4 regions of the Bradyrhizobium sp. AZCC 1588 genome follow, and region 3 is predicted to be linked to each of the others. Evidence: predicted binding sites of a transcription regulator. Region 3 holds the regulator's gene; each other region holds the start of a gene.

Evidence for each region. Region 3 encodes LexA, which represses DNA repair genes until DNA is damaged. Its sites were predicted from a motif close to TGTTCNNNNTGTGTTCNG; they were not measured.
Region 1: a site for LexA is predicted at 1,582-1,599, ahead of V1277_RS20505 (ribonuclease T2). Genes of this name have one in related genera too.
Region 2: a site for LexA is predicted at 2,000-2,017, ahead of uvrA (excinuclease ABC subunit UvrA). Genes of this name have one in related genera too.
Region 4: a site for LexA is predicted at 1,518-1,535, ahead of V1277_RS17345 (DNA recombination protein RmuC). Genes of this name have one in related genera too.

Annotation. Positions count from the first base shown of each region.
Region 1 covers NZ_JAZHSC010000001.1:4,374,815-4,378,784, forward strand. Annotated here, with positions in the region: gene V1277_RS20500 (23S rRNA (adenine(2030)-N(6))-methyltransferase RlmJ) at 1-546, opposite strand, end outside; gene V1277_RS20505 (ribonuclease T2) at 858-1,538, opposite strand; gene V1277_RS20510 (hypothetical protein) at 1,662-2,123, opposite strand; gene V1277_RS20515 (hypothetical protein) at 2,290-2,595, shown strand; gene V1277_RS20520 (DUF3617 domain-containing protein) at 2,703-3,239, shown strand; gene V1277_RS20525 (ATP-binding protein) at 3,259-3,970, opposite strand, start outside.
Region 2 covers NZ_JAZHSC010000001.1:6,590,451-6,594,420, reverse strand. Annotated here, with positions in the region: gene V1277_RS30700 (outer membrane protein) at 1-742, shown strand, start outside; gene V1277_RS30695 (outer membrane protein) at 1,110-1,850, shown strand; gene uvrA (excinuclease ABC subunit UvrA) at 2,104-3,970, shown strand, end outside.
Region 3 covers NZ_JAZHSC010000001.1:6,485,651-6,489,620, forward strand. Annotated here, with positions in the region: gene V1277_RS30185 (ComEC/Rec2 family competence protein) at 1-739, shown strand, start outside; gene V1277_RS30190 (hypothetical protein) at 747-974, opposite strand; gene V1277_RS30195 (hypothetical protein) at 1,061-1,483, opposite strand; gene lexA (transcriptional repressor LexA) at 1,712-2,413, opposite strand; gene V1277_RS30205 (molybdopterin molybdotransferase MoeA) at 2,621-3,832, opposite strand; gene V1277_RS30210 (HAD family hydrolase) at 3,846-3,970, opposite strand, start outside.
Region 4 covers NZ_JAZHSC010000001.1:3,704,391-3,708,360, forward strand. Annotated here, with positions in the region: gene V1277_RS17340 (AmpG family muropeptide MFS transporter) at 1-102, opposite strand, end outside; gene V1277_RS17345 (DNA recombination protein RmuC) at 278-1,486, opposite strand; gene def (peptide deformylase) at 1,669-2,196, shown strand; gene fmt (methionyl-tRNA formyltransferase) at 2,347-3,282, shown strand; gene truA (tRNA pseudouridine(38-40) synthase TruA) at 3,434-3,970, shown strand, end outside.

The DNA of each region.
Region 1 (3,970 bases), 2.1 Mb from region 3:
GAATCCGCCGGCCAGCCGCTCGAATTCGTCCTTTTGCTCGAATGCGGGGTCGATCAGCACCAGACCGCGCCGCTCGTTGGGAGGCACGAAGGCCGGCAACGCCGTCCAGCCGTCTAGGTCGACCACCCGCGCCTGGCTGTCGCGGCGCAGTGCATCGATCAGTTGCCTGCGGGCATTGGGCTCGATTTCACAGGCCGTGAGGCGGTCCTGCGGCCGCAGCAGAGCGCGGGCGATCAGGGGCGATCCGGGATAGGCTTCCAGCTTGGCGGGGGCGTTGAATGCCCTGATGATATCGAGATAGGGGGTCACCAGCGGCAGCGCGCTTTCCGAGAACCGCGCCTGCATTACCCGCGCAATGCCGGTCAGCCATTCGCCGCCGCGGCGCGCCTCCTCAGCCGTAAGATCATAGCGCCCGGCGCCGGCATGGGTGTCGATGACGCGAAACGGGGCCTGCTTTTCCTGTAGATAGGTCAGCATGCGTACCAGCACGATGTGCTTGATGACATCGGCAAAGCCGCCGGCGTGAAAGGCGTGTCGGTAGTTCATGGCAATCGGCCGACCAATTGGAGAAGACGTATTGTCTTCTACTCGTCGGGGCCGGGCTTGTCCTCCTTCGCGAAACGCTTCGGAGGACCAGGGCTGAAAACCCGGCGAAGCAGCCTTGGCGAAGACGGGTCCTGCTTCGCAAACGCCTCACAAGCAGGGCCAAAATGCCGACGACGTTTTGGTGCAGATAGGTCCCGGCCATCCACGTGTCTTGCAGATGACGATAAGCCGTGGATGACCGGGAACGCAGACAACTTCGAGCAGTCTGCGCAAAGCGGGCCGCCATGCCTGGCATGGCGGTAAGCGGGTCTTCAGCCGCCCCGTACCGGCGGCATCACCACCTCGTCACGCCGGCAGGCGCGGCGGTCGATTTCGTCGCAGGCGCGGAATTGCATGTCCTTGTTCAGGCAGATCCGCACCTCGCTCAGGCGCCGGCTCGAGCAGGTCACCGAAATCGCCGAATTGCTCAAGCCCGGGTTGATCTTGATGAAGGCCTCTTCGAGATCGCCGGGGGCGATGGTCTTCTGCTCCGACAATTGCAGGAATTCCTCGGGAATCTTTACCGCCGCGCGCGCTTTCCGGGTGGTCTCGAAATAGGCTCGCGCGCCAAGGCCCGAACAGGTGCCGTGCTTGTCCCACTCGTTGAAGATCAGGCCGGGGGCCGGCATCAGGTCCAGCATCGAGGTCATGATGTTGCGATCGAGCCGCGGCGAGGGCCGCTGGCAATATTCGGGAAAGCCGCGCTCATATTGCGGCCACAGGCCGTGAACCACGAAGGAATAGGGGCGGCTGCACTGGGCCTGTGAGCGCCCGCTATTGCCACGCTCAGCCGCCGCCTCGCAGAAGGAGGGCGACCAGGAAAGAGCCAGGACATAAAAATCGAATTCGCCCGGCGCGTTCTGCCGGCGGTCCTGTGCGGACGCCGTCCCGGCCAAGACGACAACAAGAGCCAGCGAAATCAGAAGCCGCGAAATAATGATGGACCGGTGCATCGAACGCCCCCTCTACTCGACTACCGGGAGCCTAGCAGGGAGGCGGAACATTTCAAGAACAAAATTGAATTGACCCCAGAGTCGGCCCGAGTCAGCCGGATCGCTTGCCGGATTTCAGGGCGATCAGGGCCGCGCGGCCCGGCAGCCGGGGCTGTAGGCCCAGTTGCGGTCAAGCCCGGTTACGCACCATTCGACGCCCTGGCCGAAGCCGGCAAAGCCGCCATCCTCGATGATCGAGTAGTGCACGCTGCGCATCTTGCCGTCGCTCAGCATCACATCGCCACTGCAGTAGCGGCGCGGAATGTTGTCGGACTGCCAGGGCCGGAATGCGGTTTCGTGGATTCGGCCAAAGCCGGTGATCGTCAGCGCCGAATTCCAGAACTTGCCCTCCTTCTCCCGGAATTGGTACGCGATGGTCGACAGCGCCCGCTCGCATTCGGCGACGCGGCCGTCATACTTCGGACCTGACAGCCAGAAATTCAATTCCAAGGGATTGGCGGCCTGGGCGGCGTGGCTGGAGGCCAGCAAAGCGAGCGCCGCCGTTATCGGACCGAGTGCTCTCAAGGACTTCAACAAATTGCGCATGGGGAATCCGCCGGTAAGCCAACGCATGGGACGGTGCCGCGAAGCCCTGACAAGGTCAAGTGCAGCACGGCAACACTTGACAGCCAAGTCCGCCTCGTGCCGCAACCATTCTTTTCATGGCCATCGGCGCACACTATGGTGGGCTTCGAGCGAAATGGAGTCTGCGATGCGAAGAATTGTGGCCGCGAGCCTGATTGCCATGGGCGGAATGCTGGCGGGCGCGCCGGCGCAGGCGCAGTGGTGGGACATCGATACGGTACCGCCGTTCAAGGGCAATGACACCGGCGGCATCATCGCCTATCAGCTCGCGATGCAGGCCGACGCCCGCCAGCTCGCCGTCGATCACTGCGCCCGCTACGGCAAGGTGGTGAAATTCCTCGGCGCGCAGCCCAATTACGGCGGCTACGTTTCCTTTGCCTGCCGCTGGGTGCCCTATGGCGCCGCTGAGCGGCCGCTGCGCACGCTTTACTGAGCGCTGCCGCTACCTGTTTTCCGGCTGGACATGTTTTCGCCACGCGGAGCGTGTGTTCACTTCGCGCGAAGACGAATGCCATGGAAGAATTCAGCGGGGGCCTATCTATGAGACGATTGCTTCTTGTGTCTTGCTCGGCCGTTGGTGTGCTTGCTCTGTTGTCGGCGAGCAGCGCTATCGCCGTGGAGCTGCCGATGCGCAAGGCCGGCCTATGGGAGATGAAGGTGCTGAGCACGGGCGCGCCGGTGCCTGAGATGACGATGCAGCAATGCACCGACGAGACCACCGACAAGGACATGAGCACCGCGTTCTCGCCGATGGCCAAGGAGATGTGCTCGAAGCAGGATATCCAGAAGACGGCGGCGGGGTATGTCACCGATTCCGTCTGCGGCATCGCCGGCATGACGATCAAGTCGCATGCCGAGATTACCGGCGACTTCAATTCCGCCTATACCGTGAAATCGACCTCGCGCAGCGAGGGTGGCCCGGCTGGTGGGGGGCGCGACAACACCACGACGATCGAGGCCAAATGGCTTGGCGCCTGCAAGAGCGATCAGAAGCCCGGTGACACCATGATGCCCGGCGGCATGAAAATGAACATCAAGGACATGGAAAAGCTGAAGTCCATGATGCCGAAGAAGTAAGCGAGCTACTTCGCCCCAACTACACCGGCACCCTTACCGCCGCCCGCAATCCGCCCATCGGACTGTCGCCGAGCGTGATGTCGCCGCCGTGCGAGCGGGCGATGTCGCGGGCAATGGCGAGGCCGAGGCCCGTGCCGCCCTCGTCCTGGTTACGGGCATCGTCGAGCCGCAGGAACGGCTTGAACACTTCCTCGCGCATGTTGACCGGAATGCCCGGCCCGTCGTCGTCGACCGTCACCGTCAGATAGCGGTGATCGCGGTGCCCGGTGATCGCGACCGTGTTGGCGTGGCGCGCCGCATTGGAAACCAGGTTGGCGATGCAGCGCTTGAACGAGGCCGGTTTCACCGTCACCACCGGCAGGCCGTGGAACGTCACGGTTGCGGTATGGCCGTGGCGCTCGGCATCGCTGCGCAATTCCTCCAGCGCCATCGCCATGTCGGTCGGCTGCGCGATCTCGCCGCTGTCGCCGCGCGCAAAGGCGAGATAGGCCTCCAGCATGCCGGCCATCTCGTCGACGTCCTTGCGCATGCCGTCGACTTCGGGACTGTCGCCGATCAGAGCCAGTTCGAGCTTGAAGCGGGTCAGGATGGTGCGCAAATCGTGGCTGACGCCGGCCAGCATCGCGGTGCGCTGATCGATCGAGCGTTCGACGCGGGCCTTCATCTCCAGGAATGCCTGTGCCGCTTGCCGCACCTCCCGCGCGCCGCGCGGACGGAAATTCGGCACCTCG
Region 2 (3,970 bases), 100 kb from region 3:
GTATCTGTTAGCTACAGTTGCTCTCATTGCGTTCGCTGCACCCGCGGCGGCGGCCGACCTCGCTGCGCGTCCTTACACCAAGGCGCCGCCAGCCCCGATCGCCGCCGTGTACGACTGGAGCGGCTTCTACATCGGCGCCAACGGCGGCTGGGGTACGAGCCAGAAGTGCTGGGACCTCGTGACGGTGGGCGGCGCGTTCATCGCGGACGAGGGTTGCCATGACGCAGACGGCGCCACCGCCGGCGGTCAGATCGGTTATCGCTGGCAGGCCGGCACCTGGGTGTTCGGTCTTGAAGGCCAGGGCAACTGGGCCGACTTCCGGGGCAGCAATGTGAGCCTGATCGATCCGACGCTCCGCAACGAATCGCGCATCGATGCGTTCGGCCTGATCACAGGCCAGATCGGCTACGCCGCCAACAACGTTCTGTTCTATGTCAAAGGTGGTGCGGCCGTTACGGCGGATCGTTTCCGCCAGTTTGATGTTCCCACCGGCGTCCTAGTTGCCGCCACCGGGGATGACACTCGTTGGGGCGCCAGCGTCGGCGCGGGCATCGAATTCGGCTTCGCTCCCAACTGGTCGGCCGGCGTCGAGTACAATCACCTGTTCATGCAGGACCGCACCCACGACTTCGTCACACCGGCCGGCGTCCTCTTCGGCACCGACCGCATCAGCCAGGATGTCGACCTCGTGACCGTTCGCGTCAACTATCGTTGGGGTGGCCCGGTCATCGCGAGGTACTGATCGCAACGCCAGCGCGGAACTACGGAAAGGCCGGCTTCACGCCGGCCTTTTTGTTTGGCTGCTGATACGATCAGGACGTCGACATGGTCACCGCGCGCATCAGCGTAAGTTCGGCGGCCCGGTGATCGCCAAGTACTGATCGTGGACGTTTTCGACCCGACGCTGAAAAGGCCGGCCCCGCGCCGGCCCTTTGTTTTGGTTGTAGCTCGGCACAATTGCTGCCCGCTGCGGTTGTGTCGCCCACGATTTTGACCCACATGTGGTATTCCGGCGACAGCATTTTTCGGGAACTTCGCGCTATATCGCCAAGCAACCTCAAATTGACGGCTGAGGAAAGTTGCGTTGGAGCCGCGAAAGGAAAAAGAAAGTGAAAAAGATTCTACTGACCACCACTGGCCTGATCGCGCTTGGTATGGCGCCCGCGATGGCCGCCGATCTCGCTGCCAGGCCCTACACCAAGGCGCCGCCGATGGCGGTTGCGGTGTACAACTGGAGCGGCTTCTACGCCGGCGTTAACGGCGGCTGGGGATCGAGCCGACAGCGTTGGGACGAGACCACTTTCGGCGTCGCTCCGATGGGCAGCCATGACGCAACCGGCGGCACCGTCGGTGGTCAGATCGGCTACCGCTGGCAGGCCGCCTCGTGGGTGTTCGGCGTGGAAGCGCAGGGCAACTGGGCTGACTTCCATGGCAGCAATGCGATCCCGCTTCTTCCGGCGTTCACCAACGACACGCGTGTCGATGCCTTCGGGTTGTTCACCGGTCAGGTCGGCTACGCAGCGAACAACGTCCTGTTCTACCTCAAGGGCGGCGCCGCCGTGACCTCCGATCGCTACCGTTTGCTTACGACCGGCACCGGTGTCTCGCTCGCCAACAGCGTCGATGACACCCGTTGGGGTGGTGTCGTCGGCGTTGGCCTGGAATATGGCTTCGCCCCGAACTGGTCGGCCGGCATCGAATACAATCACATGTTCATGCAGGACAAGACCTATAACTTCGTGAGCAACGGCGTCGTTTTCCCGGCTGGCACAACGGTGGCCCAGACCCGCATCCGTCAGGACGTTGATGTCATCACCGCTCGCATCAACTACAAGTTCGGCGGGTACTGATCTCCACGTCACCTGAGTTCCCAAGATTGAGAAAAGGCCGGCCTTGCGCCGGCCTTTTTTTGTGCGCCACTGCTGACGGCTGCTGCCAAAACGCTGATGACGCAAAACAATCCGTTGATGATTCGCGCGCGGCACTGGAAATTCCCTGCCGTTCTTCCTATGTTCCGACTTTCAATCAACGGCGCCTGATCCCGGCCTTGCCCGGCGATGCGCGCCCAACGCGGCGCGTAATCGCGCGTCTGGAAATGCCGATATGGATGAAGTGCTAAGGGCGAAGCGCCAACAGAACGCCGGCTCCGCATCGCGTGCGATTACCATCCGCGGTGCGCGCGAGCACAATCTCAAGAATGTCGATCTCGAGATTCCCCGCGACAAGCTCGTCGTGTTCACCGGCCTCTCCGGCTCCGGCAAATCCTCGCTCGCCTTCGATACCATCTATGCCGAGGGCCAGCGCCGCTACGTCGAGTCGCTCTCCGCTTACGCGCGTCAGTTTCTGGAGATGATGCAGAAGCCGGATGTCGATCAGATCGACGGCCTGTCTCCTGCGATCTCGATCGAGCAGAAGACCACCTCGAAGAACCCGCGCTCCACGGTCGGCACCGTCACCGAGATCTACGACTACATGCGCTTGCTATGGGCGCGCGTCGGCGTACCCTATTCGCCGGCCACCGGATTGCCGATTGAAAGCCAGGTCGTCTCGCAGATGGTCGATCGCGTGCTGGCGCTGCCCGAAGGCACCCGGCTCTATCTGCTGGCGCCGGTCGTGCGCGGCCGCAAAGGCGAGTACAAGAAAGAGCTCGCCGAATGGCTCAAGAAGGGTTTTCAGCGCGTCAAGATTGACGGCACCTTCTATGAGCTGTCGGAGGCGCCGACGCTCGACAAGAAATTCCCGCACGACATCGACGTCGTGGTCGATCGCATCGTGGTCCGTTCCGATCTCGGCCAGCGGCTCGCCGAAAGCTTTGAGACCGCGCTGAAGCTCGCCGAGGGACTCGCGGTGATCGAATATGCCGACGCGCCGGCGGGCGCGCCTGCGGCCGAGGACAAGAAGAAAACCGCAAAGATCCACGACAAGAGCGGGCCGGAGCGGATTCTGTTCTCGGAGAAATTCGCCTGCCCGGTTTCCGGATTCACAATTCCTGAAATCGAGCCGCGGTTGTTCTCGTTCAACAATCCCTATGGCGCCTGCCCCGCCTGCGGCGGCCTCGGCATCGAGCAGCACATCGACGAGGACCTCGTCATTCCCGACAAGGAATTGACCTTGCGCAAGGGCGCAATCGCGCCCTGGGCCAAGTCGTCCTCGCCCTATTACATCCAGACGCTGACCGCGCTCGGAAAGTTCTACAAGTTCACGCTCGACACCAAGTGGAAGGACCTGCCGAAGAAGACGCAAGGAGCCCTGCTGCACGGCTCCGGCGACGACGAGATAAAATTCTCCTACGAGGATGGCGTTCGCTCCTACGATACCAAAAAGCCGTTCGAGGGCGTCATCACCAACCTCGAGCGCCGCTACCGCGAGACCGAGAGCGAATGGGCGCGCGAGGAGCTGGCAAAGTATTTCTCCGATATCCCCTGCGAGGCCTGCAAGGGCCATCGGCTCAAGCCGGAGGCGCTCTGCGTCAAGATCGGCGGCAAGCATATCGGCGAGATCTCGGAAATGTCGGTGAAGCGCGCCGGCGAATGGTTCGAAAGCGTACCGAAGGCGCTCAACGACCAGCAGAATGAGATTGCCGCGCGCGTCCTGAAGGAGATCCGCGAGCGGCTGTCCTTCCTGCTCGACGTCGGCCTGAATTACCTCACGCTCTCGCGCTCTTCCGGCACGCTCTCCGGCGGCGAAAGCCAGCGCATCCGCCTCGCTTCGCAGATCGGCTCGGGGCTGACCGGCGTGCTCTATGTGCTGGACGAGCCCTCGATCGGCCTGCACCAGCGCGACAATGCGCGCCTGCTGGAGACGCTGAAGCGGCTGCGCGACCTCGGCAATACCGTGATCGTGGTCGAGCATGACGAGGACGCGATACGTCTGGCGGATTACGTGCTCGACATCGGCCCCGGCGCCGGCATGCATGGTGGCCATATCGTGGCGCAAGGCACGCCCGCCGACATCATGCGGAATCCAAAAT
Region 3 (3,970 bases):
CTGGATGATTGCGGTGACGCAATGGGTCGCGGCGTTACCCGGCGCGGTCGGCCGGGTGCCGGCCTTCGGCATCGGCCCGCTGATTGCGGCGAGCCTCGGCATCATCCTGCTCGGCCTGTTGCGCACGCCGCTGCGCTGGTCGGGTGCGGCGCTGGTACTATCAGCGGCGCTGTGGGCTGCGAGGGTGCCGCAGCCGGATATCCTGATTTCCGCCGACGGACGCCATGTCGGGGTGCGCGGCCAGGATGGCCGGCTACATTTGATGCACGCGGCCAAGGGGTCTCGGGACGTCTTTCTTTTGAAGGAGTGGCTGGCGGCGGATGCGGACGCGCGAACCGCGGCCGACGCCTCGCTCACGTCAGGTGTCTCATGCGACGATCTTGGCTGCGTGGTGCAATCCGCCGGCGGCGCCCTGATCGCGCAGGCGCTCAGACCCGAGGCGTTTTCGGACGATTGCGAGCGCGCAGCAATCATTGTGACGCTGCGGCAGGCCCCGCCGGCATGCGGTGCTTCCGTCATCGGCGCCGAACGACTGCGGCGGCAGGGCGCGATGACGTTGCGGCGCAGCCGGGAGGGATTTGCCGTCGAGGCGGTCAAGCCGAGGGGCATCGACCGCCCGTGGTCGCCGGCCATAGCCGACGAGAGCGAGGCCGACACCACGGTGCTTGCGCCGCGCGTCGTGCCACCGCGCAGCGTCGATGCCACGCCGGCCGAGGCAGACCTTCAGGCGGAGGAGTAGACGGTCTTCAGTGCTCGTCGACCGTGGGCTTGGCTGGTATTTCGAACGCGCCGAGATGGAATTCCTCGGGCGCGTCGGGCGCCGACGGCAGAGCGACCAGGGTGAACGATGCGTCGGGGAATTGCCGCCAGATTGCGAGATCTTCGGCCGTGATGGTGAGCCAGCCGTACCTGAACATGTACCGCCCGGGCTCAGTGACGCGCCCGGCTTTTTGCCACGTAACCTTGTTGACCACCGACTGCCCCCTGCGGTGCCGAGTTCTGAAAAATGTACCACCACGATCCGCCGGCCTGGACCGGCGGATCGTATTCGCGTGGGCGTTTATCCGGTCACGATCGATTCGGCCGGAGGCGCTTCCGTCACCTTCGGCGCGCGTTCGCCACCGGTCTGGACCACCGGCAATTGCAGCACGGTCGCGCGCTGGCCTTCGCAAAGCTGCGTCACCAGCACATGGCTTCCGTCGGGAAATTCGATCGCGTCATGGTGACGGTCGGATATATGGGGGTCGATTTGATTGAACTTGCCGACCCGCCAGTCGGTGGTTCGAGTCCAGATCCACCGGTTGTCGTATTTGACGTCCTCAGCGAACGCCAGTTCGGTGCCGGGAAGCATGCAGACCGCCACTGCAGGCTCGCGTTCCGACGCAAAGCCGCGGGTCGATGTACCGCGGAATGTCGTCGTGATCAGCGTCTCGCCGACCTCGGCAGGCCGCGTAGCCACAGCATGCAGGCTATAGTCACACATCGGATGGCTCCCTCGTTTGAGATAGCTGACCCGTGTCTAGAAGGAGGCACAGGCCTCTATCAGAGTGGACATGGCGCAGAGCCTTTTCTCTGTTCTGGGCAATTCTGCGACTGGCGCACTGCGCCACATTCACAAACGCGCTAACGTGCCTTAGTTCCACACGTGCAACAAAAAACCCCGGCCACGGGCCGGGGCTCTTTTCCGTCACGGCCCGGACGGCATAATGGGTCAGTATTTGCGGTACAGCCCGATCAGCTTGCCCTGAATCCGGACCCGGTTCGGCGGCAGGATGCGGACTTCATAAGCGGTGTTGGCAGGCTCGAGCGCAATCGAGGCGCCGCGGCGGCGGAAGCGCTTCAGCGTCGCTTCCTCCTCGTCGATCAGCGCCACGACGATGTCGCCGGTGTCGGCGGTTTCGTTGCGTTGGATCAGCGCCATGTCGCCGTCGAGAATGCCGGCGTCCACCATGGAATCGCCGCGCACTTCGAGCGCGTAATGTTCACCGGAGCCGAGCATGTCAGGCGGTACGCTGATGGTGTGGCTGCGGGTCTGCAGCGCCTCGATCGGCGTACCGGCGGCAATCCGGCCCATGACAGGCACGGCGACCGGGCGATTGCCGTCGTCCTCGGCGGCCGGCGCGCTCACCGTGCGCTTGCCGAGCGTGCCCTCGATAACGCTCGGCGTGAAGCCGCGGCGGCTGTTGGCGGCGGCTGCGAGCTCAGGCAGCTTGATGACTTCGATGGCGCGGGCGCGGTTGGGCAGGCGACGGATGAAGCCGCGCTCCTCCAATGCCGTGATGAGGCGGTGGATTCCGGATTTCGAGCGCAGATCGAGCGCGTCCTTCATCTCGTCGAAGGAGGGCGGCACGCCGGCCTCTTTCAGCCGTTCATTGATGAAACGCAGAAGTTCGTACTGTTTGCGCGTAAGCATCGCGAGCAATCCCCCGGTTGGCGTCGTCTCGTTCCGAATCTTCAGAGCCCAGATCGTGGAGTCCCCAAACTCTCAATCAAAGACACTAGCAGTCGAAACAAATCATGAACGGACACTATATGTTCGATATGTGTTCCGCAACCACTTAATTTCAGGTGAACGCATTGCGGTTCCGGCCCAAAGTGCTGTCGGAGCGCGGTTCAGGCGTCATTCCGGCAGCCGGAGCAGCTCGCAAGGCGAGCCCTTTGCGGCAGCCGGCGCGAACGGCGGACGTATCACAAGTGCCCGTGCCGCAGCGAGATTCCCTGATAGCGACGAGTCCTGATGGTTCACCGGCACGGCGACCAGCGTGCCGTCGTCGCGCGTTTCGAGGTAGGCGCGAAGATAGTCTTCGCGCTGGTCGTTGGCGGCGAGATCGCGGCCGAGCAGGGCGCTTTCGCGCGGGTGATGGATGGTATCGCGGCCCGATAGAGCGCGAATCAGCGGCACCAGGAACAGGAAGCCGCAGACATAGGAGGAAACGGGATTGCCGGGCAGGCCGATCACCCGCATCGCCTCCAGCCTGCCATGCATCATCGGCTTGCCCGGCCGCATCGCGATCCGCCAGAACGCGATGGCGACGGCCTCGGCCTCCAGCGACCGCTTGACGAGGTCGTGGTCGCCGACCGAAGCGCCGCCCATGGTGATCAGGATGTCGGCATCGGCCTTGCGGGCACGGCGGATGCCTTCCGTGGTCGCGGCGACGGTGTCGGCGGCGATTCCGAGGTCAATGATTTCTGCCCCTTCGGCTCGCGCCAGCGCCCGCAAGCTGTAGCCGTTGGAATAGACGATCTGGCCGGGGCTGGGGCTTGCGCCCGGCATCACCAGTTCGTCGCCGGTCGCCAGCATCGCAACTTTCGGGCGACGGTGCACTGCAAGCTCCGGGTAGTTCATGCCGGCGGCGAGTGAGAGGTCGCGGTCGGTGAGGCGGCGCCCGCGTTTGAGGAGGACGTCGCCTTCGCGGAAATCAACGCCCGCGGCGCGGATATGCCGCCCCGGAACGGCAGCTTCCGTGATGGTGATATGATCGCCTTCGACGCCAGTGTCTTCCTGGATGATGACGGCGTCGGCGCCATCGGGGATCACGCCGCCGGTAAAGATCCGCACCGCCTCGCCCGGGCCGACCTTCCGCTCGAACGGACGGCCGGCGGCGACCTCGCCGATCACCTTCAGCCGTGCGCTGACATCGGCGGCGTCAGCCGCGCGCACCGCATAGCCGTCCATCGCCGACATCGCCTGCGGCGGCTGTGTCCGCCGCGCGGCGACGTCGCGTGCGAGAATGCGGTGATACGCGTCATCGAGCGCCGCCATTTCTTCGGGCAGCGCCTCTGCACCGGCAAGAATCGCGGCAAGCGCATCGGCAACCGGCATCAACGCCACGGGCAGACCTCCTTCAAATTCCAAGTGCGGTCAGTGCCCTCGCCACGTCATCCGTCGATGTCACGTGGATGGCAGAAAGGCCGCGCGCCCGCGCACCTTCGATATTGGCAGCCGAGTCGTCGAAGAACAGGATCCGCG
Region 4 (3,970 bases), 2.8 Mb from region 3:
CAGCACGATCAGCACGCGCGGCTGGAGGTACACGGCCCAAGCCTCGCGCCAGTTTGGCGCGGGGGTTTTCTCAGGTGCGGAGGTGGCTTCTGGTGCGGTCATGCAGGGGTGTTAGCAGAGATTCGGTGCCACTTCCCCTCTCCCCTTGTGGGAGAGGGTGGATCGAATGAGCGTAGCTCATTCGAGACGGGTGAGGGGTCTGTCTCCGCGGAAAGAACCCCTCATCCGCCTTCCCTTCGGGAACGCACCTTCTCCCACAAGGGGAGAAGGGAAGAAACTACTCCCCCGCCTGCAGCTTGCGCGGGGCGGGGAACAGCTCGGGGGTGCTGTTCTTGACGAAGCGCGGCACTTCCACCGGCGCATCGGTCTTGCTGAAATCGAGTTCCTCGATCCGCCCGGCACGCTTTTCGATCTTGTCGGCGGAGATCAGGATCTGGCGGACGTCCTCGTTGACGTCGCCAAAATGCTTTTGCAGCTTCAGCACGCGGTCGCGAAGGCGGCCCAGATCGTCGCCGAGATTGAGCACTTCGGTGCGGATCTGGTCGGCGGCATCGCGCATGCGCGCGTCTTTCAGGATCTGCTGCATCACCTGGATCGCCAGCATCAATAGCGAGGGCGACACCAGTACGACGCGGGCGCGGTAGGCTTTTTGGATCACGTCGTCAAAGCCATCGTGGATTTCGGCATAGACCGATTCCGATGGCACGAACATCAGCGCCGTATCCTGGGTCTCGCCGGCGATCAGGTACTTTTCGGCGATGTCATTGACGTGTTTCATCACGTCGTTGCGCAGGCGCTGCGTGGCGAATTTGCGCTCCTCGTCGCTGCGCGCGTCGTGCAGCGCGGTCATCGCCTCCAGCGGAAATTTGGCGTCGATGCAGAGCGGGCGCTGATCCGGCAGGAACACCACGCAATCCGGCCGTTTGCCCGACGAGAGCGTGTATTGGAACTCGTACGAGCCCTGCGGCATGCCGTCTTGCACGATCGCTTCCATCCGCGCCTGGCCGAAGGCGCCGCGCGACTGCTTGTTGGCGAGCACGTCGCGGAGCGTAGTCACTTGAGACGTCAGGTCGGTGAGGTTCTTGTGCGCGTTGTCGATGATGCCGAGCCGCTCGTGCAGCACCCGCAAGCTATCCATGGTGTGGCGCGTGGTCGCTTCCATCGACTGGCCGACGCGGTGCGTCACCGAATCCAGCCGCTCGTTGACCGCGCGCGCCATCTCGGCCTGGCGGCCGGTCAGCGCCTGCGCCATGGCGTCGACCCGTCCGGTCGATTCGCTCTGCGCCCGCAGCATCTCGCTCAGCCGTTCTTCCAGCTCGTCGGCGCGGATCGCCTGCGCCATTGCCAGTTCCGCGCCGCGGCGACCGGAGCGGGCGATGACTATGGCAATCGCCAGCAGCAGCACCAGCGCCAGCGCGCCGAAGCCCGCCAGCGCCTCGCCCACGTGAATCGGCAGGTCGCCGACGGTGAAGAGGATTTCGTTCATGTCAGCTTTGTAGCCCGATTCGCCGACTTGCGCGAACGAAGAGGGAACATTTATGGTAAATGATGGATCAATTTTCGTGGTTAACGCCGCGTTGAAAATCATGGTTAAGGGCGCCTTAACGGCCGCCGCGGCGGATTGACCCCGGCAGGTCAGCGGCTTAAATCCCGCGCCAGAGAAAAATCATGGCCATCAGAGAAATCATCATCCTGCCGGACAAGCAGTTGCGGCTCGTCTCCAAACCTGTCGAAAAGGTGACGACGGAGATCCGCAAGCTCGCCGACGACATGTTCGAAACCATGTACGACGCGCCTGGCATTGGTCTGGCCGCGATCCAGGTCGCGCAACCTTTGCGATTGATCACCATGGACCTCGCCAAGAAGGACGAGAACGGCGAGACCAAGCCGAAGCCGCGGGTGTTCATCAACCCGGAAATTATCTCCTCGTCCGAGGAAATGTCGGTCTACGAGGAGGGCTGCCTTTCGATCCCCGAATATTACGAGGAGGTCGAACGCCCGGCGCGGGTTCGCATCCGCTATATCGATCTCGACGGCAAGGTGCATGAGGAGGACGCCGACGGGCTGTTCGCCACCTGCATCCAGCATGAAATCGACCACCTCAACGGCGTGCTGTTCGTGGACTATCTGTCGAAGCTGAAGCGCGACCGCGTGATGAAGAAGTTTACGAAAGCCGCCAAGCGCGCGGCGGGGTGAATAAGCGAGCAGTGTTGCCCCACACTCGATCTGCTCTCCCCCTTGCGGGGGAGAGCTGGAGAGGGGGTAGCCACGAGCACCGTCCGTGGGGCTTACCCCTCTCCCTAACCCTCCCCCGCAAGGGGGGAGGGAACGCACCGAGTTCTTGTTATGCCACTCCGCCTGATCTTCATGGGCACGCCCGATTTCGCAGTGCCGACGCTGCTCGAACTCGTGGCCCATGGCCACGAGGTCGTGGCCGTCTACACCCGCGCGCCGAAACCTGGCGGCCGCCGTGGGCTGCAATTGCAGCCGACCCCGGTCGAGCAGGAAGCGCGGCGGCTTGGGATTCCCGTGCGGACGCCGGCAACGCTGAAGACGCCGGAAGCGCTCGCCGAATTCCGCGCGCACAATGCCGACGCCGCCGTCGTCGTCGCCTACGGCATGATCCTGCCGCAGGCCATTCTCGACGCGCCGCGCTACGGCTGCTTCAATCTGCATGCTTCGCTACTGCCGCGCTGGCGCGGCGCCGCCCCGATCAACCGCGCTATCATGGCAGGCGATGCCGAGACCGGCGTGATGGTGATGAAGATGGATGTTGGCCTCGACACCGGCGACGTCGCGATGGCCGAGCGGCTCGCGATCACGGACTTAATGACGGCCGCCGATCTGCACGACGCGCTGGCGCCGCTCGGAGCCGACCTGATGGTGCGCGCCATGGGCGGGCTCGAGCGCGGCGGGTTACAGCTCAAGAAACAGAGCGAAGACGCCGTGACCTACGCCGCCAAGATCGACAAGACCGAGGCGCGGATCGACTGGAAGCGACCGGCGCGCGAGGTGCTGCGGCATATTCACGGGCTGTCGCCGTTTCCGGGCGCCTGGTGCGAGTTGGCTACCGACGGCGAGCCGGCGCGGATCAAGATTCTGCGCTGTGAGTTGGCGAAAGGTTCAGGTGCGCCCGGCGACGTGCTCGACGATGGTTTGACGATTGCCTGTGGCGACGGCGCGATCCGCATTCTGGAACTGCAACGCGAAGGCAAGGCGCGGATGAAGGCCGCGGATTTCCTGCGCGGCACGCCGCTGAAGGCTGGTGCGCGGTTTGCGTGACACTGTCATACCCCGCGAAAGCGGGGTATCCAGTACGCCGCGGCCCCTGAGAATAAATATGAACTTCACGGCGTACTGGATCGTCCGCCGGAGCCTGTCATCCGGCCGGCCAAAGGCCGGACCGGTTGGCGGACGATGACATCGAGTAAACATGCCCCGCTACAAACTCATTATCGAATACGACGGCACGCCATTCTCCGGCTGGCAGATCCAGGATAACGCGCCGACCGTGCAGGGCGCGCTGGAAACTGCGGTGAAGGCGATCTGCGGCGAGGACGTGCGCGTCCATGGCTCGGGCCGCACAGATGCCGGGGTTCATGCGCTGGCGCAGGTCGCGCATTGCGATATCCAAAAGCCGTTTCCGCCGGGCCGGCTGCGCGATGGATTGAACGCACATCTGCGCCCGCATCCGATCGGCGTGCTCAGTGCGGAAATCGTGGCCGATGATTTCGAGGCACGTTTCTCGGCCAAGAGACGCCACTACCGCTACCGGATCACCAACCACCGCGCCAATCTCGCACTCGATATCAAGCGAAGCTGGCGGGTGCCGCGCCATCTCGATACGGATGCGATGGACGCCGCAGCCAAGAGGCTGCTCGGCAAGCACGATTTCACGACGTTTCGCGACACCGAGTGCCAGGCGAAATCGCCGGAGAAGACGCTGGACCAGCTCGACGTGATCCGGGAA